Regions from separate parts of the Parabacteroides sp. AF48-14 genome, predicted to be linked through region 1. Evidence: riboswitches for the same ligand, from Rfam matches in the RefSeq annotation. Region 1 holds a riboswitch; each other region holds the start of a gene.
What was found. Region 1 has a riboswitch for cobalamin ahead of DW083_RS07820 (carboxypeptidase-like regulatory domain-containing protein). Riboswitches for the same ligand answer to the same signal wherever they lie in the genome.

Region 1 (10,049 bases):
CACATCCTCCTTCCCGACAGAAGCCGTCAGCAAGGTATGCAGGCTGCCGCCCGGATTTTCATCAAATGTGCTCCACGGGATAGTTGCCAACAGGCGGACATCCGAATAAGGAGTCTTCAGAAGAAGTCCCGGCACCTGTATCGTCGTGCTGTCGCTGTGGATATTGCCGGTCAGTGAACTGAGCACCAGGCCGGAACGGTCGTTAGCCGAAAACTCTTTGATCTGTGCGCTGATATCCCTCCCTCCATACAGGAGAGAGTCAATTTTTATATTCACATCGCTAAGCGCTATGTGCGACGGATCAAAACCCGGTGTCGGATCGCCGTAGCTGCCGTCATACCCCAGGGAAGAACCGGACAGAAGGAAGCGGGCGGCACTGTAGCGCGCCAAACCCAGGTCTACCAACCCTTCGGTCAGCCCCGCCTTATCGATATAGGTGGAAAGGCGCAACGAATCGTCCGGCATCTGCATGGCGAAAGCTACACGATCGAGATTGATTTCGTCCAACAGCAGTTTCCAGTTGACAGCGGTCGAAGCGGTATCTTCTTTCGTTGTCGTATCGTTCATCATCAAGGTGATGGCCGTGTCCGAAAGGTCTATTTTATTCAGTCTCGCCGTTTCTTTGCCGAGGTCGATGCGGTCGGCTTTTGCGTAGAGTTTGCCTAATACACCTTTGATCTCCATTCCTTCGATCAGTTTGCCGCTGTTCACTTTCACACCCCGCAGGTCGATGGCATCCACCAACACTTCTTTCTTCAACAGGGGCATCGGGCGGATATTGACCTGAAAGCTTTCCAACAATAATAACGTATCGGGCGGAGCCACTACCTGCACATCCCGTACAGTCAGGTTCAACGGGAAGGAAAGGCGTATCTGTCCGATACCTATATCCATACCGGTAGCTTCGCCGGCATATTTGGTAGCTAACCGCACAGCGAAATTCTGAAAAGGAGGTATATATAAAAGAACGGAAATCAGTATGACCAATACAACTGGTATTAAACATACGATTCCTATCCGTTTCATCCAGCGTCTCATGTATCTTTCTTGTGTGTTTTCGTTATATTCATAACGGTTAAAAGGGATGTTTTGTTTGACATTCCGTTAACAAAAATAGGAGAAAAATAAAGGAAAACCAATAAACGTCTTACATTTGTCCCGGAATAAAACATAAAGTCATGTTGAATCTGGAAAATCTTTGTACGGAAGTACAGCAAATAGCCCGCACGGCCGGCGCTTTCCTGCGGGATGAGCGGCGTAAATTCGATCGCGGGCGGGTGGAAGAAAAGAGTGCGCATAACTACGTCTCGTATGTGGATAAAGAATCGGAACGCCGGCTGATCGAACAGCTCTCCGCCCTGCTACCCGGCTCCGGTTTTATTGCAGAAGAAGGCACGGGCAGCCTCGCCGGCGAAGAATACTGCTGGTTGGTCGACCCGCTGGACGGGACCTCCAATTATATTCATAATATCGCTCCCTATTGCGTCAGCATCGCTTTACGCAATAGGGAGGAACTATTACTGGGTGTCGTCTATGAAGTCTGCCGCGACGAATGTTTCTACGCCTGGAAAGGAAGCAAAGCTTATCTCAATGGCGAAGAAATCCATGTGAGCGACATCGCCGTGCTCGACAAAGCGTTCATCGCCCTCGGCTTTCCCTACGACTCGGACCGTTACCGCCCGGTCGCCCTTAAACTGGTAGACAGGCTATACGGCTTTGCCGGCGGGACCCGCTTGATGGGAGCTGCCGCCGCAGAACTCTGCTATGTCGCCTGCGGCCGTTTTGAAGCGCGCATCGAAGCCTACCTCGGCCCTTGGGATGTCGCTGCGGGCGGTCTGATCCTCATGCAAGCCGGCGGTAAACTGACCGACTTCTCTGGCGGCGACACTTGGCCTTCCGCCGAACAAGTCGTGGCAAGCAACGGGGCGATACATGAGACGATCCTCGGATTATTGTAACCGGATCAATCGTTTTCGATCACACGGATCATGTCGAAGTAAAATTCGCCGGCCACTTCCGCACCTTTCTCTACGGTTCCGGTCTTGGTGTCGTAGATGTAGATGACGGCATTGGTGTCAGCTTCCGTATTTACACCAAAGTATGCCTTATCGTTGAAGAGAACAGAACGCTGTGAGAAACGACCGCCGCTGTATGCCAGTTCTTTGCCGTTATAACTCAGGCGTGTCCTTTCGCCTGTGGCAAGGTCGATAATGCTGTAATAATGGCTGTAGCTATCAATTGCCGTGCCGGATGCATCGTTTCGTGCATAAGCAAGAGCCTTACCGTTACCCAGGTACTGGAGGGTGAGCAGTTTGCCGTCTGCATTCGGGTATCCTTCGTAAGTGGGGTCGAAATCTGTCTCGCCGTTATTGATACGCAAGAGGTGTCCTTCTTCGATATCATTTTTATCGCTGAACGCGGCAAGGTAGAGGTTGCCGTTTTCGTCATACATAACGCAGTTTTGCATCAGCTCTCCGTAGGCACTTCCGGCCATTTCCTGTACAAGCGAGTTACGTTTATTGCTTTCTACAGCCAACGTAGAGGGATCGAGAACGGCTGTGTAGAAAGCGGTTGTCGTCTTACCGCTCTTGCCCGAAAGGCCGTTTTTACCAAAATAGAAGTAGTAGAGCTTTCCTGCCTTTTCATTATAAGTCAAGATGCCCGATGTGGTGAACTTCTTTGTCACTTCACCTTCTACTTCGGATTCCGGCAGCAGGATATCTAATGTACCTTCTTCGATAATCGACATATTACCGGCGTTCAGCTTTGTCCAGAGGACTTTGCTTGCATCGCCATTGGCAGCCATGATAACGAGCGTATTGTCATCGATCCAAGCGTGAGTATAAGAACGTACCTTATAGGTATTTGTCTTGAACGGGACTTTGGCTGTCTCCACGACCTTATTTTCCTTAATCTGATACTTCACGAAAGCATCGTTGCTTGAAGGAATCTGGTAGTAATATTTACCCCTCGAGATGCTTTCCATAGAATAGTCTCCCAGTTCGGTCCCTTCCCCTTTGACGGTGATGGTTCCCATATCGGCTGTCAGTTTGCTGATGCTGTTGACGATTGTTGTGTTCTTGCTGCTCATGCCGCCATGTTTCCCGACTGTGAGGAAGAGGTCGAAATGGTATTTGCTTTCGTCGAAGGCAGGTGCATCGCTTGTCACTGTAACATCACAGGTGGCCGTAAAACTTCCGTCATCCGTCTTTACAGTGATCGTTGCCGTTCCTTCGGCAACAGCTGTGACAACGCCTTTGTCTACTGTTGCGACGCTTTCAGCCGAACTGCTCCATGTAACGGTTGTATTACTTGCATCTCCCGGAACGATGGTTGCCGTCAGTGTCCCGGTCGTTCCTGTTTTCAGTGCTAACGTAGTAGGGCTTACGGTTATACCGGTTACCGGAACGTCTTTTACTTCGTCATCATCATCTGAACAAGCCGTGAAACCAAAAGTGATCAAGGCTGTCATGAAGGCCAGTAATGCGAATTTGAACTTCTTCATTTTTCTTGTTTTTAAATATGGATAATTAATTAATGAATACTCTGAATTTGGCAAAGAAAGCGCGTCCCGGCTTTTGCAGCTTATAGTTGTCGTAGGCCGTTTCGTCGAGAAAATTGTCACATTCCAATGCAATGTTGTAGCGGTCGTGCATCCATGAATACGTGACATTGGCATTGCAGATGTGTTGCGAAGGGATGCGGGCCTTGGTATCGCGGTTTCCATAGGCTTCCCAGGTCAGGAAATACCAATGCACCCACTGAAGCGTACAACCTAAACGCAGCTTGCTGTCCTTTTGCAGGAGATTGCGGAAAGTATAGCTCGCCTCCGCACTGCCGAACAGCCAGGGGCGGTTGGGGACATGGTTCTTATAGGTGGCGGATGGTTTTCCGTCTTCTTTAAACTCTTGCTGGTCGCGTGCATCCTGATAGCTGACGTTGGCCATGAGTTGCAGCCGCCCGTCCCAGTCATAGCGCACTTCGCCTTCCACGCCCTTGATATGGACGGCGGGATCGTTGACATACTGCATCATGCCTTCCTTTTCGATAACGGAGGTTTGTATGTAGTTGTCTACATAGCGCAGGAAACCGTTTGCTTCGTAATAAACGGTATGCCTGTCGGCCGGACGCCAGGTGCCGAAGACGGCGAGGTTGGCGTTGTTGCTTTTCTCCGGTTCGAGCGCAACGTTGGCATAAATGGTGGTTCCGTTGCCTAACAGTTCACGGGCGATGGGCAGACGCACACTATGCTCGTATGAAACCTTTACGGCCAACGGTTCGAAGACATATAACGCAGTCCGGTTCCGTATCCGAAATAGTTCTTGGTGGTGGAACCTTGCACCTTGTTCGAGCCTGTCACGGTGGACTGGTCGGCCTGCCGGATATTGGGATGATTCACATAGTCTTTGGCGAAGAATACGTTCTGCATCTTCCCGTCGAAAAACGACTGGCTGTAGGTCAGGCCGATAATGTGTTTGGTCACAGCATCGTTCGACGGGACGAAGCTCTGGTCCAAATCGTCATAGCGGTCATTCCCGGTGCGGCTCAGGTGGTAGTTCAGGTTGAAACTGTGATGTCCGTTCAGGCGGTAATCCAAATTGGCACGCGCGATGGTCAGCGGACGTTTGTAATGACGCATGGAGGGTTCGCCGCCACGGATCTCGTTGCGTTGGCTCACGATGTAGCCTCCGTCCCAATAATATTTGCGATAGGCCGTATCGACGGTGATGGAATGGTCCCATGTGTGCGACAAGGTTGCCTTCAGTGTCATACCTTCCGTGAGAAAGTTATATTTGCCGTAGCGCGCCGACACGTTCCAGGCATCCGAATTACGCTCTGCCATACCGTAGACTTTAGTCTGTACGGACCCGGTCTGCAACTCTTTATCAGTTTTGGAGTAGGAGGCGGAGACAAAGAACTCGTCTGCCCACGACTTATTGACAATTCCAGCTTCTATCTGCGTCAATAACGAGAAATAGCCGTCGTGGAAACGTTTAGGGTTGCCGGTGATGAACCGGTCGCCTGTTTCATCACGCATCTCCACGTCCTTCATTCGGTAGTCGTTCTTCGAATAGTTAACGCCGACGGTAGGGCGCACGATCAATCCCGTATGCCGCTCCACAAACTGCGCGTTCAAGTCGGCGCGGTGCGTATGGAAAGAACCGATGCTGTAAGAAGCATCCAAAAAGTTCGTCTTTTCCGCCTTGGTGATGATATTGACAGCGCCACCCAATGCGTCCGTTCCCAACGAGGCCGGCACCACCCCTTTATAAATTTCCACCCGGTCGACCAGGTTGACAGGCAGGTTGGCAAGCGTCACGTCATTCCCTTTGCTGTCCAACGGGACGCCGTCGATGAAGTAGCGGACGGAATTGCCGGACAATCCGTTGATGGAAAGGTCGAAGTCCGAACCTACACCGCCCTCTTCGCGCACTTTGATACCTGCAGCCCGGTTCACCAGGTTGTTGAGGTTGTTCAGCGAGTTGACGATCGGTTTAATGTCGAGTGCGTTCACTGCGAAAGCGCCTTCTTTCAGTTGTTGCGTCTTTGTCTTCCCGTAAACTTCGATGGTGTTGAGGTCGACAGCACTTTCTTTTAATGTGAAGTCAAGCGTCCGGTTCGCCTGTACATTAAGAGTTGTCCGGATTGTTTCGTAGCCGACAGACGAGATAACGAGTGTCTGCTTGCCGCGTGTGACTTTCAGCAAGTAACGGCCTTTATCGTCGGAATAAGTACCGTTTGTCGTATTTTCGACTGCGATTGTGACCAGTGGCAGTGATGTTCCTTGTGTGTCTGTCACTTTTCCCGACAAAGTGATTTTGTTTTGTGCCGAAACGAATGGCGGCAGACAGAGAAACAGGAATAAAATGTGTACAAAGACTTTCATGTAGCCCCTTGTTATAGTGATTCATGACTTGCCCAGGGGAGAATGCACACAAAGAGAACGATTTCTTTACGCAGGATAAAGACTGATCAGGCTCGATGTTTTGCTGCTTTATTTCCCGAAAGCATTAAAACTATATCTGTATTGGCAGGTCTTCTGACTTGTTCCGTCTTTGAATGCCTTCCCAGCGATTTCTCGCCAGTGGCTATAGCGTATTCAAAGATTTGGAAGGAACTTACAGCAGCGGGTCTGTTCAGGATTTGCACCTGATTCCCTTTTCATCACGCTCCCGTAGCGGTTGGGAGCTGTGAAACCAAAACTGCGGCAAAGGTACGAAAAAAGTCTGTTCTTGCAAGAAGGCGGGGTTAAAACGGAAATATGTTGTAAGAATGAAGTGTAATATACCTACAAATAGGGATTGTATATCATCGCTTAATATACGAACTTTGCAACCTGAATAGTTGTTATATCGTATAGTTGGCGATACATGGATAAATTAAGGACATATTTGAGGATTGCGCTTCCGGTACTTTTCATTTCGTACTTGGGGTGTCTGATCGCTTTTACCCACGTCCATATTGTGAACGGGGTAACGATTGTCCATTCCCATCCCTATCAAAAAAATGACGACGGAACTCCCAAGGAAGAACATAATTATGCCGAGTTCCAGTTATTGCACCAGCTTTCGACTATTCAGATCAGCGGGGCAGCCTTTGCCCACGTGCTGATTGCGGCTCTTCTGACCGCCTATTGTATTCTTACCAACCGCCCGGTCTATCCGGCTCACCTCCGCCCTGTCTTAGGGAAGGTTTCGTTGAGGGCGCCGCCTTTTGTCTTTTAAATTATAATTTGTCTGTTACTTTTGGCTTGATCCAAAAGTAACCATAACTATTACTACAAATCATTTTAAAAGACAATTCAATGAATAAAATTATTATACTTTTCCTATGCCTTTGCTGTGCCGTTTCGGCAGCGATGGCAGACAACAGCTATGCGATTGATAAAGAAGTGATGAACCCGACAGATGCCAATATTTTCGGGCACGTGGTCGATAAGTCGACCGGTGAACATATGCCGGGAATCACGATCATATTGAAAGGAACGACCATCGGCACGGCAACCGATGATTCCGGACATTATATGTTGAAAAACCTGCCGGAAGGCGAATTTACAGTCGAGGTTTCCTTTATCGGCTTCAAGACGGTAACAAAGAAAGTGAAGACACAAAAAGGCAAAACACAGGAATTGAACTTCGAACTCGAAGAGGACCTGATCTCGCTGGAAGGCGTGGTCGTTTCGGCAAACAGGAACGAGACGAAACGCCGCCTCGCCCCCACCTTGGTCAAGGTGCTCAGCCCGACCATGTTCGAAAAGACGAACTCCACGACATTGGCACAAGGGCTGGTCTTCCAACCGGGCGTACGTGTTGAAAACGATTGCCAAAATTGCGGTTACTCGCAGGTTCGTATCAACGGTATGGAAGGGAAGTACACACAGATACTGATCGACTCCCGTCCGATCTTTTCCGCTTTGGCAGGCGTGTACGGGCTGGAACAGATTCCGGCGAATATGATCGAGCGCGTCGAAGTGATACGTGGAGGCGGTTCCGCCTTGTTCGGCTCATCCGCCATTGCCGGTACGATCAATATTATCACAAAGGAACCGATCCGCAACTCCGGTACTTTCGGACATACGATCTCCAATATGGACGGTTCCGGGGCTTATGACAATAACACGACGCTCAACCTGTCGTGGGTCTCTTCCGACAACAAAATGGGTGCTTACATATACGGGCAAAACCGCTATCGTTCGGCTTGGGATTCGAATGGGGACGGCTTCTCCGAACTGCCTAAGTTGAAGAACCAGACAATCGGGTTCAACGGTTTCTATAAAACCAGCGCCTATTCCAAGCTCAATCTGGAATATCATCACATGGAAGAATTCCGCCGGGGCGGCAGCGGTATGGATTTGCCGCCGCACATCGCTGAAGATGCCGGCCTGAACGGGACAGGTGAAGCCGGCCTTGTCGAACAACTGCAACATTCCATCAATACGGGAAGCCTGAAGTATAACATCTTCACTCCGAACCAGAAACACAACATCAGCCTGTACGCTTCCGGGCAACACATCCACCGCGACAGCTATTACAGCGCCTACGGCCGGACAACGGATTTCACCGGTGTACTGGGCGCTCAATATATCTATAGCTTCGATAAATGCCTGTTCATGCCGGCCGATCTGACCGGGGGTATCGAGTTCAGCCATGACGATCTGGACGACCGTGCGACCGATATGCAGAAATACCGTGATGCCGCTCTGGCTGAAGACCCGACGGCAACGGGACAGCACCTGCAGGAACTGATCGATAAATATACGCCGGCGCCCTTACACCAGATCATCAATATCTGGAGTGCTTATGCACAGAACGAATGGAAGAACGAAAAGTGGAGTTTCCTGATCGGAGGACGTATCGATAAGAACAGCATCATGGATAAAGCCATCTTCAGCCCGCGCGCCAATGTGCGTTATAATCCGACACACGACATAAACCTGCGGTTGAGCTATGCCGAAGGATTCCGCGCCCCGCAGGCTTTCGATGAAGACCTGCATATCAGCAACGTCGGGGGCGACCGCGTTTCCATTGTCCGCTCTCCGAACCTGAAGGAAGAGCGTTCGCGGAGTGTGAACGGCTCAGTGGATTGGTATCATTTCTTCGGGGACTTCCAGTTGAACCTTTTATTTGAAGGCTTTTACACCAAACTGAGTGATCCTTTTGTCCTTTCCGCCCCGGTGGAGGCAGACAACGGATCACTGGTGCAGACCCGCACTAACGGTTCGGGCGCCAAAGTCTATGGAGGGACTCTGGAAGGTAAGATCGCCTACCAGAACAAGGCGCAGCTACAAGCCGGTATCACGGTTCAACGCAGCCTGTACGACAATCCGGAAGAGTGGAGTGCCGACAAAGCGCATCTGACGGATGCCGAACGCAACAGTGACAAGATTCTGCGTACCCCCAATTTGTATGGTTATTTTACAGCTTCCTATACACCGGTAAAACCCTTTACGATTGCCCTGAACGGGAATTACACCGGACGGATGTATGTGCCCCACCTGCTGTCGCAGGTAGACGGGAGGGCAGATGTTTTGGTAAAGAGTCCGGATTTCTTTGAATTGGGTGCCAAACTGAGTTACGACTTCAAACTGACCGCTAACATGACCTTACAGTTAAATGCCGGCGTACAGAATATGTTCAATTCCTATCAAAGCGATTTCGACAGGGGAGCGACACGTGATTCCGGCTATATTTACGGCCCGGGAAGTCCGCGTACTTACTATGCCGGTGCCCGATTCAGTTTTTGACAGATACGAAACAAACAGACCTCGTAGGGGCGGTTCGCGAACCGCCCTCCGTGTCAACAAGTGCAGTACTTCATGGAGCTATAGTGCCGTAAAGGAATGAATAACCCGGCAGATAGAATGAACGATGCGGGATGTGTGCCCCCTCCGTACCTACCCGCTATTCATGTCACAGCCGTGAAACAAAAGAAATCCAATTGTAACATAGAAGGAAGCCAGTTGTGACATGAAAGGAATACAGCCGTAACATGCAATAGAAGACCGATGTTTACCCGTTATTGATTCACTTTTTGCCAGAACTGAACCTGTTTGCATTATCATGGAACACGGATAACACCGATAAAACGGATGACCGCAGATTTGTTTTTTAATAAATAGATCTGTGATCATCTGCCCAATCCGTGTTATCTGTGTTCCATGACAATATTATGGTTCACTATTTCTTATAAGTGTATGGCCTCTTCCAAAGCGATGCCTACCCTTTTTTAGAAATCCCCTACAGCCTGGAGGTTATGTAATCGATGATATCCAGACAGAGTGCCGTCGTCTGGTCATTCACATCGAGTTCGGGATTCAGTTCGACCAGGTCCATCGACTTGATCAGGTTGGTGGAGAGCATATGTTCGACGAAGTCTTTAAACTCGTCCGGCATCAGCCCCTCGCAGACACGTGTGCCCGTGCCGGGAGCAAAGCGGGGATCGATACTGTCCACGTCGATACTGAAATGGACATTGCGTATCTTCCGTTCCTTCAGCTTCCGCTTGATATCTTCGGCGACAAAACCGATGCCTTTCAGGTGGATCGTGTC
Region 2 (10,049 bases), on a different contig from region 1:
ATGATGCTCTATTTCGGTATCAACTTCATCTTGTTGATGTTTACCTATATATTAGTGTATATGTTGGAAAAAACGTTTGGCTATGTGTCGAGTATCACACTGGTCGAACTGTCCAATATCAACACGCCGATCCTGAAAAAGCTGTCGGAGACATCACCCGGGACTTTCCAGCATTCCCTGCAAGTCTCCATCCTTGCATCGGAGGCTGCGGCTGCCATCGGAGCCAACGCACAGCTTGTCCGTACGGGAGCGATGTATCATGACATCGGGAAAATGGCAAACCCGGCCTTTTTCACCGAAAACCAGAGCAGTGTCAATCCGCACAGCCAGCTCAGTTTCGACCAAAGCGCCAAAATCATCATCAACCATGTGAATGACGGCGTGAAATTTGCCGAAAAGGCTATGCTGCCGAAAGCAATCACCGACTTCATCCGTACCCATCACGGACGCGGAAAAGCCAAATACTTCTATAACTCCTTCAAGAACCAGTATCCCGACCGCGAGATCGACGAAGAAACCTTCACCTATCCCGGCCCGAACCCGTTCTCGAAAGAAACAGCCGTTCTTATGATGGCCGACTCCGTCGAAGCAGCCTCCCGCAGCCTGAAAGAACACACCGAAGAAAACATCCGGGGGTTGGTCGACAAAATCATCGACGGTCAGATAGCCGACGGCTTGATGAAAAACGCCCCGCTGACTTTCAAAGATGTGGAAACCGTCAAGAACGTATTCGTAGAGAAACTAAAGATCATGTACCATACGCGGATCAGCTATCCGGACCTAAAGAAGTGAGATTTCCTCGAGCAGCCCTCCACAGGCATCCTCCAGCAAATCGAGGACCAGCTCGAAACCTTCCGCGCCGCTGTAGTAAGGATCGGGGACATAGTCATACAGCTTATTACGGGAGTATTCCGTCATTTGATGTATCTTGGCAACCGATTCCAGATCCGGAGCTTTCCGTTTCAGGTCGTCTATGTTCCGATTGTCCATGCCGATGATCAGGTCGAAATCGAAAAAGTCTTCCGTACGCACCGGGCGGGAAATGGAATCCAGCTTATATCCCCGGCGGGCAGCATGCGCACGCATACGCGGGTCTGCCTGTTCTCCTTCATGATACCCGATTATCCCGGCCGAGTCCACCTTGATCCGGTCACTCAATCCAGCATCCTGCACCAGCTTTTTCATCACTGCCTCCGCTGACGGAGAACGACAAATATTGCCTAAACAGACAAACAAAATCTTATATTCTTTTTTCTTTTCCATAATTCATCATCTATTAAGCAGAGACGCACAACCGTGCGTCTCTACGCCGGATCCACGTCGTAATGCACAATCAATTGCTTGAATGGCAGGTAACGTTGCATCTCCGCATGCACGGCTTCCAGAATCTCGCGGACCGGAGCGATCGCGGCGGCTATTTCTATTTTCAAAACGATCTTTCGGATATGAAGCGTCTGCACTCGTGTAATGGGCGGGGTAACCGGCCCCAAGACGCGTTCACCCAAACGGCGGCGCAGGTTGTCGGCATATAAAACAGACAATTCCTGCAAGATCGAGTCATTGCGGCTACGCAACACAATCACGATCAGCCGGTAATAAGGCGGATAGCGAAACATACTGCGCTCACCCAATTGCAGGCGAGCCATCTCCTTATAAGCAAAACGCTCCACCATCCGGATCAACGGATGATCCGGCCCGGACGTTTGCAAGATTACTGTTCCGCGTTTATCCCGCCGGCCGGCACGTCCGCTGACCTGCACCATCAACTGGAAAGCCCGTTCATGGGCACGGAAATCCGGGAAGTTCATCAGGCTGTCGGCATTCAGGATACCGACCACGCTTACATTTCCGAAATCCAGTCCTTTCGACAACATCTGGGTTCCAATCAGTATCTGCGTCTTTCCCTTCTCGAAATCGGCGATTATCCGTTCATAAGCCGTACGGGTACGCGCCGTGTCGAAGTCCAGGCGTTCCACTTTGGCTGCGGGGAAAAGCGTGGCTATCTCCTCTTCCACCATTTCCGTTCCGAAACCCATCGTCCGCAATTCCGGAATTTCGCACATTGGACACTGGTGGGGCAACTGGATCTTATACCCGCAATAATGGCAAACCAGTTCGTTACGGAACTTATGGTACGTCAGGCTGACATCGCAGTTTACGCAATGGGGCACCCAACCACAACTCTTACACTCGATCACCGGAGCAAAACCACGCCGGTTCTGGAACAAAATCGCCTGTTCTCCCCGTTCCAACGCCGTATTGATCTTTTCGACCAATATCGGAGAGAAAAGCGTATCTTTCATAATCTTCTTACGCCGCAGTTCCTTAATATCGACCGGCAGTATCTCCGGCATCAGGCAATCGCCATAGCGGGTGGTAAGCTCGACCAAGCCATATTTGCCGGTAGTCGCATTAAAATAGGAATCGATAGACGGAGTGGCAGAACCCAAAAGAGTCTTCGCCCCATGCATGCCGGCCAATACGATCGCAGCATTGCGGGCATGATAGCGCGGAGCCGGATCTTGCTGCTTATAGGTATTCTCGTGTTCCTCATCCACAACAATCAGTCCCAAATCCTTAAACGGCAGAAATAGCGAAGAACGGACACCTAAGACCAGCATCGGCCCATCCGTATGCAGCAGGCGGTTCCAGACTTCCACCCGCTCGTTATCGGAAAACTTGGAATGATAGACCAGCAACTTATCGCCAAACAACTTGGCTAACCGTTCGGTAATCTGCGTAGTAATGGCAATTTCGGGAAGCAGATATAAGACCTGGCGGCCCATCTTCAGCACCTCGTCTATCAGGCGGATATAAATCTCCGTCTTTCCGCTGGATGTCACGCCATGCAGCAGGCAAACATCTTTCGTGCCGAACACATCGTGTATCTCCCCGTAAGCCTTTTCTTGTGCCGGACTGAGCGGACTGGGTGTCCGCAAACGGCAGACCGGCACCTGAAGGCGGCCTACCTCCTTCTCGTAGCTTTCCAAAACGCCCCGCTTCAACAAACCGTCCAACGTAGCCGGTGAGCAATGGCTGTTTTCGAGCAACTCTTTTTTCGATAGTTCCCGCGTCAGAGCCGGATTAAGCGCATGGCTTAAATCCAGAAAACAAACCAACAGTAGCTCCTGTTTCTTCGCCCGCTTAAGCTCATCAAACACAGATTGTAGAGACGCACGGCCATGCGTCTCTACCTCCTTATAGGCTTCGGAAAGACGGATGAAAGTCTGCATCTTCGGCGCAAAACCACGTTTCAGTTCCTCACTGACTTCGACTGCACCTTTCGCCATCAGGGAGGCGACAACAGGCACAACATTACGGAGCCCGGTTTTCTTTTCCAGTTCGGACACCGTCAGTTTCAGGACTCCCGCAAAGGCATCCAGCACCACCTGTTCGTTCGGGCGCAACGGCCCATCCGCTTCAAAGGCTTCATTATAAGTGACAGCCGTCTCGCTTTCCAGTTTCAACCCGGAAGGTAAGGCGGCCTTATAAACATCTCCTAACTTACAAAGATAATAAGACGCAATCCATTTCCAGAAACGAAGTTGCGGCCGGCGAAGCACGGGAGTGGCATCTAAAAGCGCATAAATCTCCTTTGTCTCGTATTGGCTGTCCGGCTTACGCTCATGCACATCCATCACGATAGCCGTATAGTAGCGCTTCTTTCCGAAATGGACAATCACCCGGCAACCCGGTATGACCGCCTGTTCCAGATCGGCCGGAATACTATAGGTATAGCTATTCTCTAACGGAAGGGGTAATATGACATCTGCGTATTTCAAAACAAGATCGCCGCCGTAATCGACCATCCGCGGTTCTTACCGTTCAAATCAAGTTTGGATGCGCTATAATCTTCCGTCAATCCCAAGGCATAATTGAAACCGACCTGCAAATGCTTGATCAGCTCCACTCCGCCACCCAGATTCAAACCGGCATTAAAGTTCTTCGCCTTTAACTGGTTACCAACCGAACCGGGGATATCCCAAAACTTATCACCACCCACACGGAAACCCACATACGGTCCGGCAGCCAGATATCCTTTTATAATCGGGAGACCAAACTTCCATTTCAAGTTGACTGGTACATCTATATAATCGTTTTTAAGGTCTTTTTCTCCCTTCGCCCCGATTCCCTTCTGCGAATAAAGGATAGCCACATCAAAACCGACACCCATCACCGGAGCCATCACTTCCATCATCGGACCGATATAAAGCCTGTCACATTGTCTTTCCCGACTATTTTCTCATTGAAATGCACGGACGAGATATTCAAACCTCCCTTTATACCGAACTTAATCTGGGATTTCGCAGGCACAGCAACCAATGTCATCACGGCCAGCAACATAAACCCTACAATCTTTTTCATACTCTTTCTTTATTTAATTAATACCGATTACAAATAAACGCACTTTTCCAGTAATAAACAAATCTCGCTTGCAAACAGTTTATTCAGTATTATTCAACCAACCACTTTTCGATATTGCGTGTCTGCGCGCTGAAATTGATGCCGATACGGAACAATTTGCGCGGGTCGGAAGCAAACGGAAGAGCGTAACCTTTGTCATCGATTTGTTGCAATGCTTCTTCGGCCGTACCGTTGAGTTTGAACTCCATGACGTAGATGAAACGCTCGGTTTGCAGGATCAGGTCTATACGGCCTTCCGACGTATGGTATTCTGCCTTCACATAGAAGCCCAGCAGCTTAAAGACAATAAAGAGTACATTCTGATAATGCAGTTCCAGGTTGCGAACCAACTCGTAAGGGGTGTCGGCAAAGAAACTTTGCAGGCGGCGTAAAAAGGCTTCGTAATTGCCGTCGTAGACTTCCCGAGCAAACTTTTTGATCTCGAAAGTTGTGTCGACCGGACTTACCGGGGTGTAATAAGGCAGGAGATATTTAATAAATCCTTCTTCCACCTCCTTATTTGGGAAACCTAAACGGTAGAGACCGAATGTCTTGTCGTATCCTTTGATCGTCAGGTAACCGCTTTGATAGATAACCGGTATGGGGTTCTTCGAGATAGCATCGATACTGTTCAAGACATCGGCATCCGTCTCGGTATGCGCCATCCGGTAGAGGTCGTAGTTCGTGTTTTGCAATAACTTCACCAGATAGGTGGGCGTGCCGGTTTCAAACCAGTAATTATCAAATTTCCGGTATTTGAATGTATTAAGCAGGCTGAACGGATTGTAGATACCAGGAGAGTTCTCGACGAAGTGATAACCGTCAAAACTGGTTTTCAACTCCGTGCAAGTCTCTTCGTATGCCATATCAAGCGCAGAAGCCAATACATGAACGTCACCGTCAAAATCACGATGCAATTCATCTTCACTAATACCGCAAATGGAAACATAAGGTCTTCTCATCGAAAGATCATCCAGATTGTTCAGATCACTGAACACGCTCACTTTGCCGAACTTGGTCACACCGGTGAGGAAAGCAAACTGGATATACCGGTCCATGCTCTTCATCACCCCGTAGAACGCTTTCAGGGTATTGCGGTATTCGTTTTGCAACTCGTCATTATCGATGGCCTGTAGCATCGGTTTGTCGTATTCGTCTATCAGGATGACCACCCGCATACCGGTCTTCTCCGAAGCACGCTCGATCACGTACGAGAAGCGCTCTTCCGGGCTACGGTCCTTTTTCTCGTCGCCATACAACAACTCCCACCTTTCTAAATGCTGATTGAGTATGGCGGTCAAATCCTCGGGAGAAACATATTTCTTGGCGTTCAAATCCAGATGTAACACCGGATAGGTCAGCCAGTCTTTTTCAAGTTTTTCGATAGCCAGCCCTTCAAATAGTTCTTTCTTTCCCTTGAAGTAGGCTTCGAACGTGGAAATAAGCAGGCTTTTGCCGAAACGACGCGGACGGCTCAGAAAGTAGTAGCTACCTGTCTTCACCAATTGATACACCAAGTCGGTTTTATCAACATACAGGTAGCCTTCTTTTCTGATCTTCTCAAAATTCTGTATCCCGATGGGGTACTTCCTGATAAATGTCGTTTCCATATATCCTCTGTTTTAAAAGTATGAATACAAATCTACGGAAAAACCTTCGATTTTCATGCAAGTCAAATCAAAATCATTTAAATGGCGATAAAAGGAAAGCATGAACCAATAGCGGAGCTCATCCCGCATATTGATCCATGCTTCTTTTCCTAATTATTATGGCAAAATAATTAAAAACAATACAATGGAGGCTACGGGAACGGGTAAAGAATATGCAAGCAGAAATGCTCTGATGTTCTCTTCCGGCCTTTCCTCGAAGCCGTCGAAAAAAAATGCGTTGCAGGTCTTCTGACTTGCTTCCGGTATGAGCGCCTTCCCAACTTTCGTCAGTGGCAAAAAGAATTGCCCAATCCGTTTATGAAGCTTACAGCAGCGGGACTGTTCGGGATTTACACCCGATTCCCTTTTAATCCTTTTCCGCAGAGTGCGAAGCAGGAACAATGCATGCGACAAATATAGGGATATTTTCCATAAATATCTCATCTTCGCCTAAAAAAAGCTGAACGCGTCTTTTTCTAACGAAAAAAGAGTCTGACATACGGTTGTTGGCCGCACATCAGACTCTCTTTAACAATCAGGGGTGAAAACCTTTTACTGGATCACGCCTGTTCCATCGGTGAAGTCGAGTACCGCTTTCTGTCCGGCTTTGACAGGCACAGCAGGCTGGTCGCCTCCATTGCCGCGATATTCGATCTTTCCTTCGTAAATATTAAATTCGGCACGCCACCAATCAGACAAACCCGGATGTTTGATACACATGCGCAGGTTGCCATCAGCCGCAAATGCAGGAGATGTGATCTTCTTGGCGGCATTATCAACCGTAAACTTGCTTGCCTCATCGTAATCCCACGTACCGCCGTTGACATCGCCGAACAGATAAATATTCACGTCTGTCACAGAAACGGTATTGTCTTCCAGGTTGACATAGATCAGATAATAGCCCGGAGTCGTCACGTTGATGTTGTTTCCGCCTTTGGTATATTCTCCTATAGCATCGGCGTTCTCTTCGGCAATACCGAAGTCACCGCCCCAACCTAACTTAACCGTAAACTTGAAGCCGCCGGGATTTAGATAGGCGATCTTCCAGAATGAACTTGGCGTTCCGTTGACCGGAATGCATTCTTCCGCATCTGTTTCGGGCGTCCATCCCTGGAAAGCATCCCCGACAATAAACAGATTTTCGGGATAAGCCGGCGGAACGATCGGCTCACCGGTCAGGACATAACGGGCGCTGAACTGCCCGGCACGGATATCATATTTCATATACACGCTGAATTGTCCTCCGATATTCGTAACCAGGTTGGCACCTCCCGTTTCCATGCTACTGAAACCTTCGGTCAGGACATTATCCGTTCCTTCCTTCGTTCCTGTGACATCGGTGAATATCTTCACTTTGCTGGCCGCATCGTATGGGATTTCATACCCCCAGTTACCGCTATAACGGAATTTAAACTCACCGGCGTTCAGCGTCGTCGACATCTCCCACTCTACCGTCGTGCTGGTCGCATCGAACTTCGGAGCGTTGAAAGGAGTCTCCTTATCCCATGCGCCTTCTGTGGCGGCACCGATAATACCCCAGCTCACCGGCAGGATCGACACCTGGTTCAGACTGGTATTAACGATTATATTATACAACCCGTCGGATGCGACTGTAAAAGCCGGACCTCCGGCAGACAGGTTACAGATGGAGATTACATCGGGAACTTCCTCGACGACTTCCCCTTTACCATAATGCACCGGCTCTTCTCCGACCGCTTTACATACGGAGATATTAAACTCACCACCGGCTTTCAACCAGGTATAAATACCGATTATCTCCGGCTTCGTTTCAGACAGACCGTCACCAAGATCCAGCTTGACAGGCTTCAAGGCTGACGTAGAAGCTTCACCGCTGAATATGGTGGCACTACCGACCACATACGTACCGGGTTGCGCCTCTTCGATAATGGTCCAGTTATCGTTATCCTTACAACTTGTCACCGCCAGCAACAGGAGGATAAACATGGATATATAGTTGCATATCTTTTTCATATCATTGTCCTTTTATATGAATCTGTTTATAGTTGTTTATCAATATCCTTTATTCTGTGAAAGGTTTTTATTCAGCAAGACTACATCATGCGGAATAGGGAATACGGTACAATAGGGTTGTGTCGCCGGACGGCCGTCCACCGCATCGCAGAACTTGCCGAACCTGACAAGATCCTGGCGGCGTACACCTTCCCAGGAAAGCTCGCGGGCACGTTCGTCCAACAGGTCGTTGAGAGTCGCTTTGGAGAGTGCATCGGCACCTACACGTCCGCGCACTTCATTGATTTCATTGTCACCGCTTTCCCCTTTACGCATTTTAGCCTCAGCCTTCATCAACAGGACATCGGCATACCGGTATAATACGAAATCGACACTTTGCAATTTGCCTGCCGACTGGGAGGCGGGATCGATCTCATACTTTTTCCAGCGTGCACCGGCCGTTTTTTCATCGGCTATACCCGAAACATCGACGGCTACGGCGTCCGGCTTATATTCCAGTTCGTTATCACCATCCATGACCGGAGCTCCGTCCGGTCCGGTTACTTTACCTGTATAGAAACACAATTCCAGGCGGGGATCATTCTTGCTTTTTCTGAAAGAAGCTAATAATTCCTTAGAAGCAGAAGCTCCGTTCCAACCGTCGATCGAATAAGCTTTACCGTGTGCATAATGGACAGTACGGATGATATAATAGAATTGGGCACTATACTTAGCCGGATCCATCGGGATTGTGAAAATATTTTCTACAGACTTCTCGTTCCCCACACTGAAGTTGGATGAGTAAGTGGAAGAAAGCTGATATCCCAAATTGGAAATAGAATCACAATAAGCGATTGCAGCATCCCAGCAAAGAACCTTCTGGCCGTTCATTTCAAAATCCGTACTTCCGTTAGGAGCACCGCCGTTGTCCGTCCAGTCATCATCCGAATAGACCTGCGCATTCAAGGCTAACTTAGCCAATAGGAAGAAAGCCACCGGACGTGTCATACGACCATAATACTCACCTTCTTTCGTACTGTTTGCCGTATTCAGATAAGGCAAAGCCTCCTGTAATTCCTTCCGGACAAAATTGTACACTTCGCTTCTTTCGGATTGTTTGACATCCGAAATCTGTACATCCGACTTTTCGACCAGAGGTACACGGCCGAAGCAATCCAGCAATTGGTAGTAGTATAATGCACGGATCGCCTGTACTTCCGCTTTGTAAACGGGAAGATAGATATTCTCGGGATCCGCTTCCATCAGGCTGTTCAATTTGTCGATAGACTGGTTGCTCAGACCGATCACTTTATAAAGATAATCCCAGACGCTTTTGAAAGGAGCTTCAGACTTATCCCAAGTATGCAGATACAACCGTTGCCATAATTTCCCGTCTTCCCAGTCACCACCACGAGTCGGAAGCAAGGCTTCGTCGTTCGTAAATGTCTGGATGTCGTACAAACCACGGTCTGTCCCGGCCAGTCCTTCCCCACCGCCGGTCGCACCGATCTGGGTATAAAGATTGGCAACTGTATTGAGGTAAATCAATTCCGGGCTTTTGTAAGCCTCTTCTTCCGGCATCTGGTCTTTCGGGTTTTCTTCCAAGAAAGAGCTACAGGAAGGAAGAGCGAATGTGGCGGCTGCAAGCAGGCAGCTATATATTATATTCTTTTTCATGTTTTTATGCTAATTAGAAGGTTATATTTAATCCGAGAGAATAGGTCCGCGTCAACGGATAGAAGCGTTTGTCATCGACACCCATATCACTACCAACAACGGTATTGTTGATCATCGGCGATAAACCTGAATAGTTCGTGAATGTATGCACGTTATTGACAGAGGCCGTCAACCGTATGTTCTTAATGACTTTGTCGATTTTCTTTACATTGAAGTTATAGCCCAATGTGATGTAATCGATATTCACATAATCACCTTTTTCCAGCCAATAGTCAGTGACCGTGTTGTCCTTGATGTTCATGGAAGGAGCATCCGGCAAAACGTTGTATGTCGGGAAGGTATTCATGT
Region 3 (10,049 bases), on a different contig from region 1:
CGATGTGCTGATCAAGAGTCCGGAAGTAATCATCTTGGACGAACCGACTTCGGGTATCGATCCGGCGGGTGTACAGGAGTTTATGGATCTGATCCTGCAACTGAGCCGGGAAGAGGGATTGACCGTACTGTTTTCTTCCCATCATCTGAACCAGGTACAGCAGGTGTGCGACCGCGTCGGGTTGTTTGGTGGTGGCCGGTTATTGGCGGAAGTCGAGTTGACCGATTTGCACAAGACCGAGCATGGGCTTGACGATATCTATAACCAGTATTTCGGAGGAGGGCACGGCCATGAGTAATACGAATCATCCTTTTTGGGTTATTGTCAATAAGGAAATAACCGATTATGTGAGAAGTTGGCGCTTTATCATCCTGATTGTTATCATTGCGCTGACTTGCATGGGGTCTTTATATACGGCTCTTACAAATATCCGCGAAGCGATAAAGCCGAATGATCCGGACGGGGCTTTCCTGTTCCTGAAACTGTTCACGGTATCGGATGGGACGCTACCTTCGTTTGTCGTGTTTATCAGCTTCTTAGGGCCTTTGTTGGGAATCTCGTTAGGATTCGATGCTATCAACTCGGAACAGAACAAGGGGACGTTGAGCCGTATCCTGTCCCAGCCGATCCACCGGGATTACCTGATTAACGCCAAGTTTGTGGCAGCTCTGATCGTGATTGGTATTATGCTGTTTGTACTGGGTTTTTTAGTGATGGGTTTCGGATTGATTGCGATCGGGATTCCGCCTACGGCTGAAGAGTTTATGCGGGTTGTCTTCTTCCTGATCGTGAGTCTTTTTTATGTGGCGTTCTGGTTGAACCTGTCAATCTTCTTTTCAATCCGTTTCAAGCAGGCGGCTACCTCGGCGCTGGCATGTGTGGCGATATGGCTGTTTTTCAGCGTATTCTATAATATGATCGTGAATCTGGTAGGGAAGGCGTTGAGCCTTCGGCTTGGGCTTCCGACTATCAGGTGATTGCCTACCAGCGGTTTATGCTGAATCTGCTGCGTTTTGCCCCGAGCGAATTGTTCAATGAGGCGACCATGACGTTGCTGATGCCTTCGGTGCGCAGCCTTGGTCCGCTGACGATGGAGCAGGTACATGGTGCAATCCCCAGCCCGCTGCCTTTAGGACAGAGCCTTTTGGTTGTCTGGCCTCAGTTGACGGGGCTGATTGCTGCAACGGTTGTCTGCTTCGGCTTGTCGTATGTCTCATTTATGAGAAAGGAGGTACGATCCAGGTAAATAATGTGCCAATATGCCAATGAACAGGAAATTTCCCTCAATTGGCATATTGCACATTAACATATTGGCATATTATTTCATTCTGTCAATTTGAAACGCATGCGTAACCGTCCGTCAGCATAATCGTAGGTGAGCATCTTGAAATGCCCGATTTCGGATGTGTTGCCGACATGTGTACCGATACAGGCACAAACGTCGTAATCGCCGATCCGGACGATACGCAATGTTTCGCTTGCATCTTCCGGCAATTTACTTAGATCGACAAGGGCTCCTGCCTCTGCTTTGGGCATAAACTCTATGGTAACAGGCAGATGCCGGTCGATCACTTCATTAATACGGCGTTCCACCTCTGCCATCATTTCAGCAGTCGGTTCTTCCGCCAACTCATAATCACATTTACTCTTTTTCCTCTCGATATGACTATTCTTCGAGCGCGGACAACCAAACATACGCACCATTGTCTGATTCAAGATATGCTCGGCTGTGTGCATAGGTGGATACTCCGCTTTGTTGTGTTCGTTTAATTGGATTTCTGGTTCCATATTTATTGTAGTTGTTGTAAATGACGAAAAGATATGCTTATGTCGAAAAATATTTTTGTTTTTCCGGTTGGAAGTTTGACGTTGAATACGTCATATTTATTTTCGAGGATGGCTTGTTGTTGAATGGATTTTGCTTGAAGCGGTTTAAAAATGATTTCATATTCATCCGATACGCATATCACTTTATATGCTGTTTCTGTACTGGCGCCATTACCTGTTGCTAAAATCGCTTGGATGATTTGTTGATAACGCAGAGAAGTGTTCTCGAGATATGATTGCAAATCGGGATCTTTCAGTGCTATGCTACATGTCATTGCTTTAATAAGCAGGCTTAAAGAAAGCGGATTCTTTTTGAGTTCTTGCTTAATCAAAGGAAGTGCCGTTGCAAAATCATTTTTTGAGTAGGCTTTATCTATATTCATGTAAAGTGCGAAACTGTTATATTCATTAGTAAAAGGAAATCCATAATAGATTTGGGCTACTTCTTCCTTGGAAAGAGTGGGATCTCCTTGTTCAAAGCGTGTGAGTAAAAGATCGTATTCGATACGTTCATCTTTGACAAATCGCTCCATTTCAGCATAATCGATTTGCATAAATTCATTTTGAGCAAAAGCAGTAAAAGTGTTGGTAATAAAGAATAGTATTACTCCCGTTAAAATTCTTGCCATGACCTTATTGTTTAAAATCGTTTTTCAGTAAACTGTATATATTGATATCCGTATATTCTCCCGACAGCAACAATTCCCCTTCCCGTTCCGTTCCTTCAAGGGTAAATCCTAAGCGTTTGGGGATGGCGTTGCTGGGATGGTTGTCGACAGCACAGCGGATTTGGATGCGATTAATATTTCGCTCATGAAAAGCCCACTGGCAGAGGAAATGGACTGCGTTTGTCACAATTCCTTTACCACGATAGGCGGGGAGCAGCCAATAACCGATTTCGGTGCGGTGATTAGATGGATCGGAGAAATGGAAACCTGCTAATCCGCAGATATCTGTATCATGTTCCAAGATAAATACCGGATCACGTTTTTCATAAGGGGTCGCCAGTATAGGATGCAGAAATTGCTGTTCATCGGCTACGCTCTGAAGACTGTCCACAAACGGGAGCCAAGTGCGAAGATCATCCCGATTCTTGTCGATCGCCTCGAAAATGATGCCGGCATCTTCATAAGTCGCTTCCCGGATTGTGTAGCCGGGAACTCCGATCGGATTGGAATGGGGACGGAGTGTTTTCTCGAAAGCTTTTCGGGCACTGTTGTTCCGGTAATACACTTCGCCACAATAGTTGAAGCCCAGTGAATCGATCAACCGGAGCATATAAGCATTGTCATATTTTGTATCGACACGGAAATTGTAGATCCCTTTCCGACGGCTGACTTCTTCGGCCTGCAACATGAACTGTTTCGCCATGCCTTGCCGTTTCATCTCGTCGGCGATGGCAAGCCGGTGAACGATGAGATACGGCAAATCGTTCGACCATTTATCTTTTATCTGCTCGTACACAGGTTCGCCGTCAAAAGATACGACACCATAAGCTACAACCCGGTTTTCCCGGCAGATCACATATCCGTTTCCGTCCCGGATATCTTGCCGGATATTTTCGATGGACGGGTAATTTTCATCCCATTGCTGGCTGCCGAGCCGGCGCATTTGCGCTTTCGCCTGTTCGATGATTTGCCATATCCGTTCTGTATCTGTTTCTTCTGCTTTACGAAAGATGTTGGGGTTGTCTGAATATTCCATTAAGTCTCTGATTTTTGTTCTTTATGAACATCAAAGATACTCTTATTTTTCTTTTTCTCAATACCTTTTGTCAATATGTTAAAATGAGAAATAGAATTCAGTTTTTATAAACATTTGCTATTCTTAACCCAGTAATCGGAATCAAAACAGTTTAATTTTTGTTATAAAGATAAATTTAAGTCTGAAACGGTCTAAACAATTTATTAGGTATGATACGAAAACTATTGATTCGGGATCTGACTCTTCGGGATGGTCAGCAATCTGCTTTTGCGACGCGGATGTCACAGGAGCAAATAGACAGAGTGCTTCCTTTTTATCGGAAAGCCGGTTTTTATGCGATGGAAGTGTGGGGAGGCGCAGTGCCTGATTCTGTTATGCGTTATTTGGGAGAAGATCCTTGGGAACGGTTGGAGAAAATAAAAGCGGCCGTCGGTAATGCCTCTAAGTTGGCAGCTCTTTCACGTGGGCGTAACTTGTTCGGTTATGATCCTTATCCGGATAAGATAATCAAAGGATTTTGCCGTAATTCCATTGAGTCCGGATTGGATATTATGCGTATATTTGATGCTCTGAATGATGTGGAAAACATCAAGTCGACAGTAAAATATGTAAAGCGTTTTGGAGGGATAGCCGATTGTGCTGTCTGCTACACGATCGATCCGCATCATTCGGCTGTAGAAAGGATCAAGCTGCTTTGCATGGACATGCTCTGCACAAGCCAGTTTTCACGAATGAATATTTCCTCGACAAGGCACTTCAGATGGAGGCTTTAGGGGCAGATATGATTACGATCAAGGATATGAGCGGTCTGCTTCCTCCTGAGAGAAGTGCGGAGATTGTGCGGCTATTTAAAAAACACCTGAAAGTTCCGGTTGATTTCCATACTCACTGTACGCCCGGTTATGGCCTGGCCTCTGTTCTGGCGGCTATCGTCAATGGGGTGGATATTGTTGATACCAATATCTGGTATTTTGCCGGCGGGACGGCAGCTCCGGCTGTTGAACTGGTATATGTGTTCTGTAAGAAAATGGGGATTGAACTGGATATTAATATGGAAGTGATTACGAAAATTAACGCCCATTTGCTGGATATCCGCAAGGAACTGTCTTCTTTCGATATGGCAAAACAATTGCCGAAACCGTTTAATCCGTTGACGGATAAAATTCCGACGGAAGTAGACCGTTTCTTTAATGATGCGATCGAGGCGGCGCGGAAGGATAAAGAGGACGATTTGCTTATATTCTGCCATGCGATAGAAGAATATTTCGGTTTCCCCGAGCCGAATGAATTGGTGAAGAAAGCCCAGATACCGGGAGGGATGTACACGAATATGATCGCCCAATTGAAACAGCTGGGTCAGTTGGATTTATTGGAAAAAGCAATGTCATTGATCCCCCAGGTGCGTATGGATGCCGGTTTGCCGCCTTTGGTGACACCGACCAGCCAAATTATCGCGGCACAAGCTGTTTCATGTGCACAGGACTTGTTGAATGGACGTCCGTTGTATAGCCACCCTTCCAATCAGTTTATTGCCTTAGTCAAAGGGGAATATGGAAAGACGCCTGTTCCTGTCGATCCGGAGTTCCGGTTGATGATTACAGGGTCGAGAGACGAGGTTCCTTATGATCCTTCGGATTATGAGATGCAGGAGAATCCTGTGATAGAAGAAATCGGTGTTCAGTTGGCGGAAAATGAAAAAGAGGTTTTGCTTTTGGAACTTTTCCCGATGATGGCACATCACTTTCTGGCAAAAAAGAAACAGAAACGGGCGCATACTACTTTTCCTCCGGTCTGATGACCGGGGAAAACTTTTTTTGTCTTACATTTGTCTGCCGGATGTAAGCCCGATAGGATATGAGAGAGAGGTGGAGGATAATTTTGTTTTTACTTTTTACTGCAAATATAGCTTTTGCGGACAATAACCTCGACTCAATATTGATCCGTCTGGATCAGACAATCCTCCGGCATGAGATATATAAGAACGCAAGGGAAGCCCGTATCCGTGTCCTGAAGGAAAAAACAGTAAATGCCGCGCCTGTCTCTCCTGCCGCTTATCAGTTGAATGATAGTATTTTCCGGGAGTATAAATCCTATATGTGTGATTCTGCGGTTCATTATCTGAATAAAAACGTCGAGATTGCCCGTAAGCTTCATGACCGTGAACGAGAATATAAAAGTATATTTCTTTTATCTTCATTGCTTGCTACTGCCGGCATGTATCAGGAAGCTGTCGATATGTTGGGAGATATCCGGCGGGAGCAGTTACCCTCCTCCCTTATTCAGGATTATTACGTTTGTAAGGAACATGTTTACAGGGAAATATCGGGGAACTCCCGTGAACCGAAAAGTAAACGCCGTTATGGGGATTTGTCTCTGGCTTATCGCGATTCCTTATTAAGGATACTGCCGGAAGGTGTAGACAAGCGGATTGAGTTGCAGGAACTTGTCTTACGAGCAGACGGACGTATGGAAGATGCTTGCCGGATAAACGATGCCAGGCTGGCAAGAGTGCCTTTCGGCTCTCCGGAGTATGCACTGACCTCTTATCAACGTGCCATGATCTACCGTCAGGAGGGGAATCGGGAGAAAGAGAAACTCTATTTGGCTCTGTCATCTCTGTCAGACGTGCAATCTGCCATCACGGATCATGCTTCTCTGTGGATGCTGGCCGATTTATTGCTCAAGGATGGAGATATAGAACGTGCTTATCACTATATCCGTTTTTCCTGGGATGAGACAAACCGGTTCCGGGCCCGTTCGAGAAGTTGGCAGAGCGCTGATATCCTTTCGCTGATCGACAAGAACTATCAGGCAACGATCGAGAAAAAGAACGGGATGCTGGTGACCTACCTGGCTCTGATCAGCTTGCTGACCTTGTTACTGATATCTGCCGTTATTTATATCTACCGGCAGATGAAACGCCTGGCGGAAGCCCGGAATCATTTGCAGGAAACAAACGGGCAGTTAAAGGTTCTGAACGGGGAGTTGCATCAGATGAACGCACGTTTGCAGTTGGCCAACCGGCAACTTTCCGAATCCAACCAGATTAAAGAGGAATATATCGGACGTTTCATAAAGCTATGTTCTACTTATATCGATAAGCTGGATGGTTACCGCCGTATGGTCAATAAGAAAGTCTGTGCCGGACAGATAGAGGAGCTTGCCAAAATTACCCGTTCTTCTAATGCGCTGAACGCGGAACTGGATGAATTGTATAAGAATTTTGATACGGCATTCCTTCATTTGTTCCCTAACTTTGTGGCGCAGTTTAATGCGCTTTTGCAGGAAGACGAACAGATCGTATTGAAGAGGGATGAGTTGTTGAACACGGAACTCCGTATTTTTGCTTTGATTCGCTTAGGCATTAATGATAGTTCCCAGATTGCAGAATTTCTTCGTTATTCGGTTAACACGATCTACAACTATAGGGCGAAGGTAAAAAACAAAGCCTGTGTTTCCCGGGATGATTTTGAGAATTTGGTGCGTGAAATACATTAATCCTTTCACTGCTAATCCACTTTTTTAGTAATATTGTTTTGAATTATTATGCTGTAATATAGTGTGTTAATATTTTTGTTTGTCCACTTATTTGTTCACTGATCCTGTTTTGTCTTTTCTTTCTGCTTAATTTTGAATCACACAAAAAGTAATACGCATGGAGAAGAACATAGGGGAGTTTCTATCCCGCAAAAGTACGGAGATAATCGCTATAATTGCCTGTATCGGTTTAGTTGTTACTCTGATTCTTGCTGCCGGAACGATTCGAATTGAGCAGGAGAAGGCGTGTATTGTGTCGCATAAATAAAGAAAGTGTTTTTGGTATTCTCTTATATATAAATACCCGGTTTAATGTTTTTAGGGTACGCTGTTTGTGATAATCCCCGAACTTTCTAAAATGAAAGTGGCGGGGATTCTTTTTTTCTTATTACTTTTGCCGTTGAAACAGGTTTCATTATCCTTTTCAGGATAAGGATTAAAAGGGAACCGGGTGGGAATCCCGGACAGACCACGCGTTCCCGTGGGGTAGGATAAGACTTGTCGGCAAGAAATAAAATAAATTGAATATGAAAAAGTGTCTGGTAGGATGTTGCCTGCTTCTGTCGTTATTGGTTGTATCATCGTGCACAACCAATAACAACCGGCAGACTGAAAAGGAAGAAGTAGCCGAACAAAATGCGTATTCTGCTACCGTCCGTATTGTGCCGGAATATGCCCGTGGTTTTAGTGTATCTTACAATGACGGATATGTTTTGTTGGATATTCAGGACCCGCAGAATGAAGAAAGTACGACTTTTCATTATGCACTTGTCAAGAGAGGGACTAAGCCGGCGGGTATCCCTGAATCATATACGGTGATCGAGACGCCTATCCGGAGTGTTATTTGTATGACATCCCTTCAACTATCCAACTTTATTAAAATGGATGCCTTAGATAAAGTTGTGGGAATTACCAGCACGCGGCATTTGTTTAACAAAAAAATGAATGAACGGTTGGAGAGCGGGAAAACTGCCAAGATCGGTATAGAAGGAAATTTCGACAATGAAGTGATCATGAGTATGAATCCGGACTTGATTCTCGTTTCACCTTTTAAGCGGGGTGGATATGAAACTTTGAAAGACGTCGGTATTCCACTGATCCCCCATTTGGGATATAAGGAGATGACGCCGTTAGGACAGGCGGAATGGGTGAAGTTCGTAGGTCTGTTGCTGGGCGAAGAACAGAAGGCGAATGAAACCTTCTCGACCATAGCAACGCGGTATAATGAATTGAAAGCTTTGACGGCGGAAGGAAAGGTAAAGAGACGTCCGGTCGTTCTGAGCGGTGAGATGAGAGGCGGAAACTGGTATGCCGTGGGAGGCGAGAGTTTCCTGGCACAACTCTTTAAAGATGCCGGAGCCGATTATTTCTTGAAGGACGACAAACGATCGGGCGGTGTGATACTCGACTTCGAGACTGTCTATAACCAGGGTGACGAGGCCGACTATTGGCGCATCGTGAACAGCTATCCAGGTACATTCAGCTATAAAGCCCTGCAAGACCAGGACCCGCGCTATGCAGATTTCCGGGCTTTCAAGGAAAAAGGCATCATCTATTGCAATATGAAAGATACTCCTTTTTACGAAAGCATGCCGACTGAGCCGGAAGTTGTATTGGCCGACCTGCTGCATATCTTCCATCCGGACCTGTTGCCCGGCCATACGCCTGTTTATTACGCACTACTAAAATAAGCTACGTTGATGAGACACTCTACTACTTTTCTGATGTTGCTGATCGTGGCGTCTATCCTTGTTTTGATGTTCCTCAATCTGGTGTTGGGATCGGTATCTATTCCGTTGAAGTCTGTCTGGAATATCGTATGCGGAATAGGAGAGGAACCGGTGACCTGGCAGAATATTGTCTGGAAATCCCGTCTTCCGCAAGCCCTGACGGCATTGGTGGCAGGAGCAGGTCTGGCGATAAGCGGTTTGCAGATGCAGACGGTTTTCCGGAATCCGCTGGCTGGACCGTCCGTTTTGGGCATCAGTTCCGGTGCCAGTATGGGGGTTGCCTTTGTGGTGCTGTTAAGCGGAAGCCTGGGTGGTGTGGCGCTTAGCAAATTGGGGTTTATGGGAGAGATTGCCCTTTCTATTGCGGCGGTGATCGGTTCGTTGTCGGTGATGGCGTTGATTGTCTATGTTTCGCAAAAGGTAAAAGGGAATGTGACGTTATTGATTATCGGTGTGATGATCGGATATGTGGCGAATGCGGTGATCGGCGTGCTGAAGTTTTTCAGTGTGGAGGAGGATATCCGTGCTTATGTGATCTGGGGGTTGGGTAGCTTCTCCCGTGTATCGGGTAATCAGATGATGCTGTTTGTCGCAATCATGGCGATTCTTATTCCGTTATCTTTTCTTTTGATAAAGACATTGAACTTGATGTTGTTAGGAGACGGATATGCCCGTAACTTAGGGTTGAATATTAAGCGGGCGCGTTTGTTGGTGATCACTTCGGCCGGCGTGCTGACAGCTATCGTAACGGCTTATTGCGGTCCTATCATCTTTTTAGGGTTGGCGGTTCCGCATCTTTGCCGGGCGATCTTCCAGACATCCGACCACCGGATATTGATGCCTGCCGTATTGTTTGCCGGGGCTGCATTGGCGCTGGTTTGTAACCTGATTGCCCGTATGCCGGGATTCGAGGGAGCTTTGCCGGTCAATTCGGTGACGGCTCTGGTCGGTGCTCCGGTGATTGCTTCCGTACTATTCAGCAAACGTAAGAACGAACTGAACGAATGATGAAACAAGATACAATCCATATAGATAACCTCTCTATCGGCTATCAGTCGAAGAACGATACTAAACTGGTCGCAAGCCATATACAGGCCCGCATCTACAGTGGTGAATTGACGTGCCTGTTAGGAGCGAACGGGGTGGGGAAGTCGACGTTGTTGCGCACTTTATCCGCTTTCCAACCAAAGATAGAAGGGGTAATTTCTGTCTTAGGACGTGATGTCGACAGCTATTCGGATAAAGAACTGA

Region 2: another riboswitch for cobalamin. It lies ahead of DW083_RS00165 (ATP-binding protein); the one in region 1 lies ahead of DW083_RS07820 (carboxypeptidase-like regulatory domain-containing protein).
Region 3: another riboswitch for cobalamin. It lies ahead of DW083_RS01960 (ABC transporter substrate-binding protein); the one in region 1 lies ahead of DW083_RS07820 (carboxypeptidase-like regulatory domain-containing protein).

Annotation. Positions count from the first base shown of each region.
Region 1 is NZ_QUDI01000013.1:7,300-17,348, forward strand. It holds partial or broken gene DW083_RS07805 (translocation/assembly module TamB domain-containing protein) at 1-1,038, opposite strand, end outside; gene DW083_RS07810 (inositol monophosphatase family protein) at 1,179-1,958, shown strand; gene DW083_RS07815 (Ig-like domain-containing protein) at 1,964-3,505, opposite strand; partial or broken gene DW083_RS07820 (carboxypeptidase-like regulatory domain-containing protein) at 3,531-5,964, opposite strand; cobalamin riboswitch at 6,013-6,217, opposite strand; gene DW083_RS07825 (hypothetical protein) at 6,372-6,725, shown strand; gene DW083_RS07830 (TonB-dependent receptor) at 6,806-9,244, shown strand; gene rocF (arginase) at 9,738-10,049, opposite strand, start outside.
Region 2 is NZ_QUDI01000001.1:37,545-47,593, reverse strand. It holds gene DW083_RS00185 (HD family phosphohydrolase) at 1-792, shown strand, start outside; gene DW083_RS00180 (low molecular weight protein-tyrosine-phosphatase) at 781-1,263, opposite strand; gene priA (primosomal protein N') at 1,305-3,782, opposite strand; partial or broken gene DW083_RS00170 (porin family protein) at 3,779-4,365, opposite strand; gene DW083_RS00165 (ATP-binding protein) at 4,455-6,014, opposite strand; cobalamin riboswitch at 6,275-6,472, opposite strand; gene DW083_RS00160 (SusF/SusE family outer membrane protein) at 6,606-8,045, opposite strand; gene DW083_RS00155 (RagB/SusD family nutrient uptake outer membrane protein) at 8,085-9,701, opposite strand; gene DW083_RS00150 (TonB-dependent receptor) at 9,715-10,049, opposite strand, start outside.
Region 3 is NZ_QUDI01000002.1:168,707-178,755, reverse strand. It holds gene DW083_RS01995 (ABC transporter ATP-binding protein) at 1-298, shown strand, start outside; partial or broken gene DW083_RS01990 (ABC transporter permease) at 291-1,246, shown strand; gene DW083_RS01985 (hypothetical protein) at 1,324-1,788, opposite strand; gene DW083_RS01980 (DUF4919 domain-containing protein) at 1,791-2,456, opposite strand; gene DW083_RS01975 (GNAT family N-acetyltransferase) at 2,461-3,531, opposite strand; partial or broken gene DW083_RS01970 (carboxylase) at 3,741-5,326, shown strand; gene DW083_RS01965 (DUF6377 domain-containing protein) at 5,386-7,029, shown strand; gene DW083_RS22205 (hypothetical protein) at 7,187-7,336, shown strand; cobalamin riboswitch at 7,465-7,589, shown strand; gene DW083_RS01960 (ABC transporter substrate-binding protein) at 7,596-8,759, shown strand; gene DW083_RS01955 (iron ABC transporter permease) at 8,769-9,806, shown strand; gene DW083_RS01950 (ABC transporter ATP-binding protein) at 9,806-10,049, shown strand, end outside.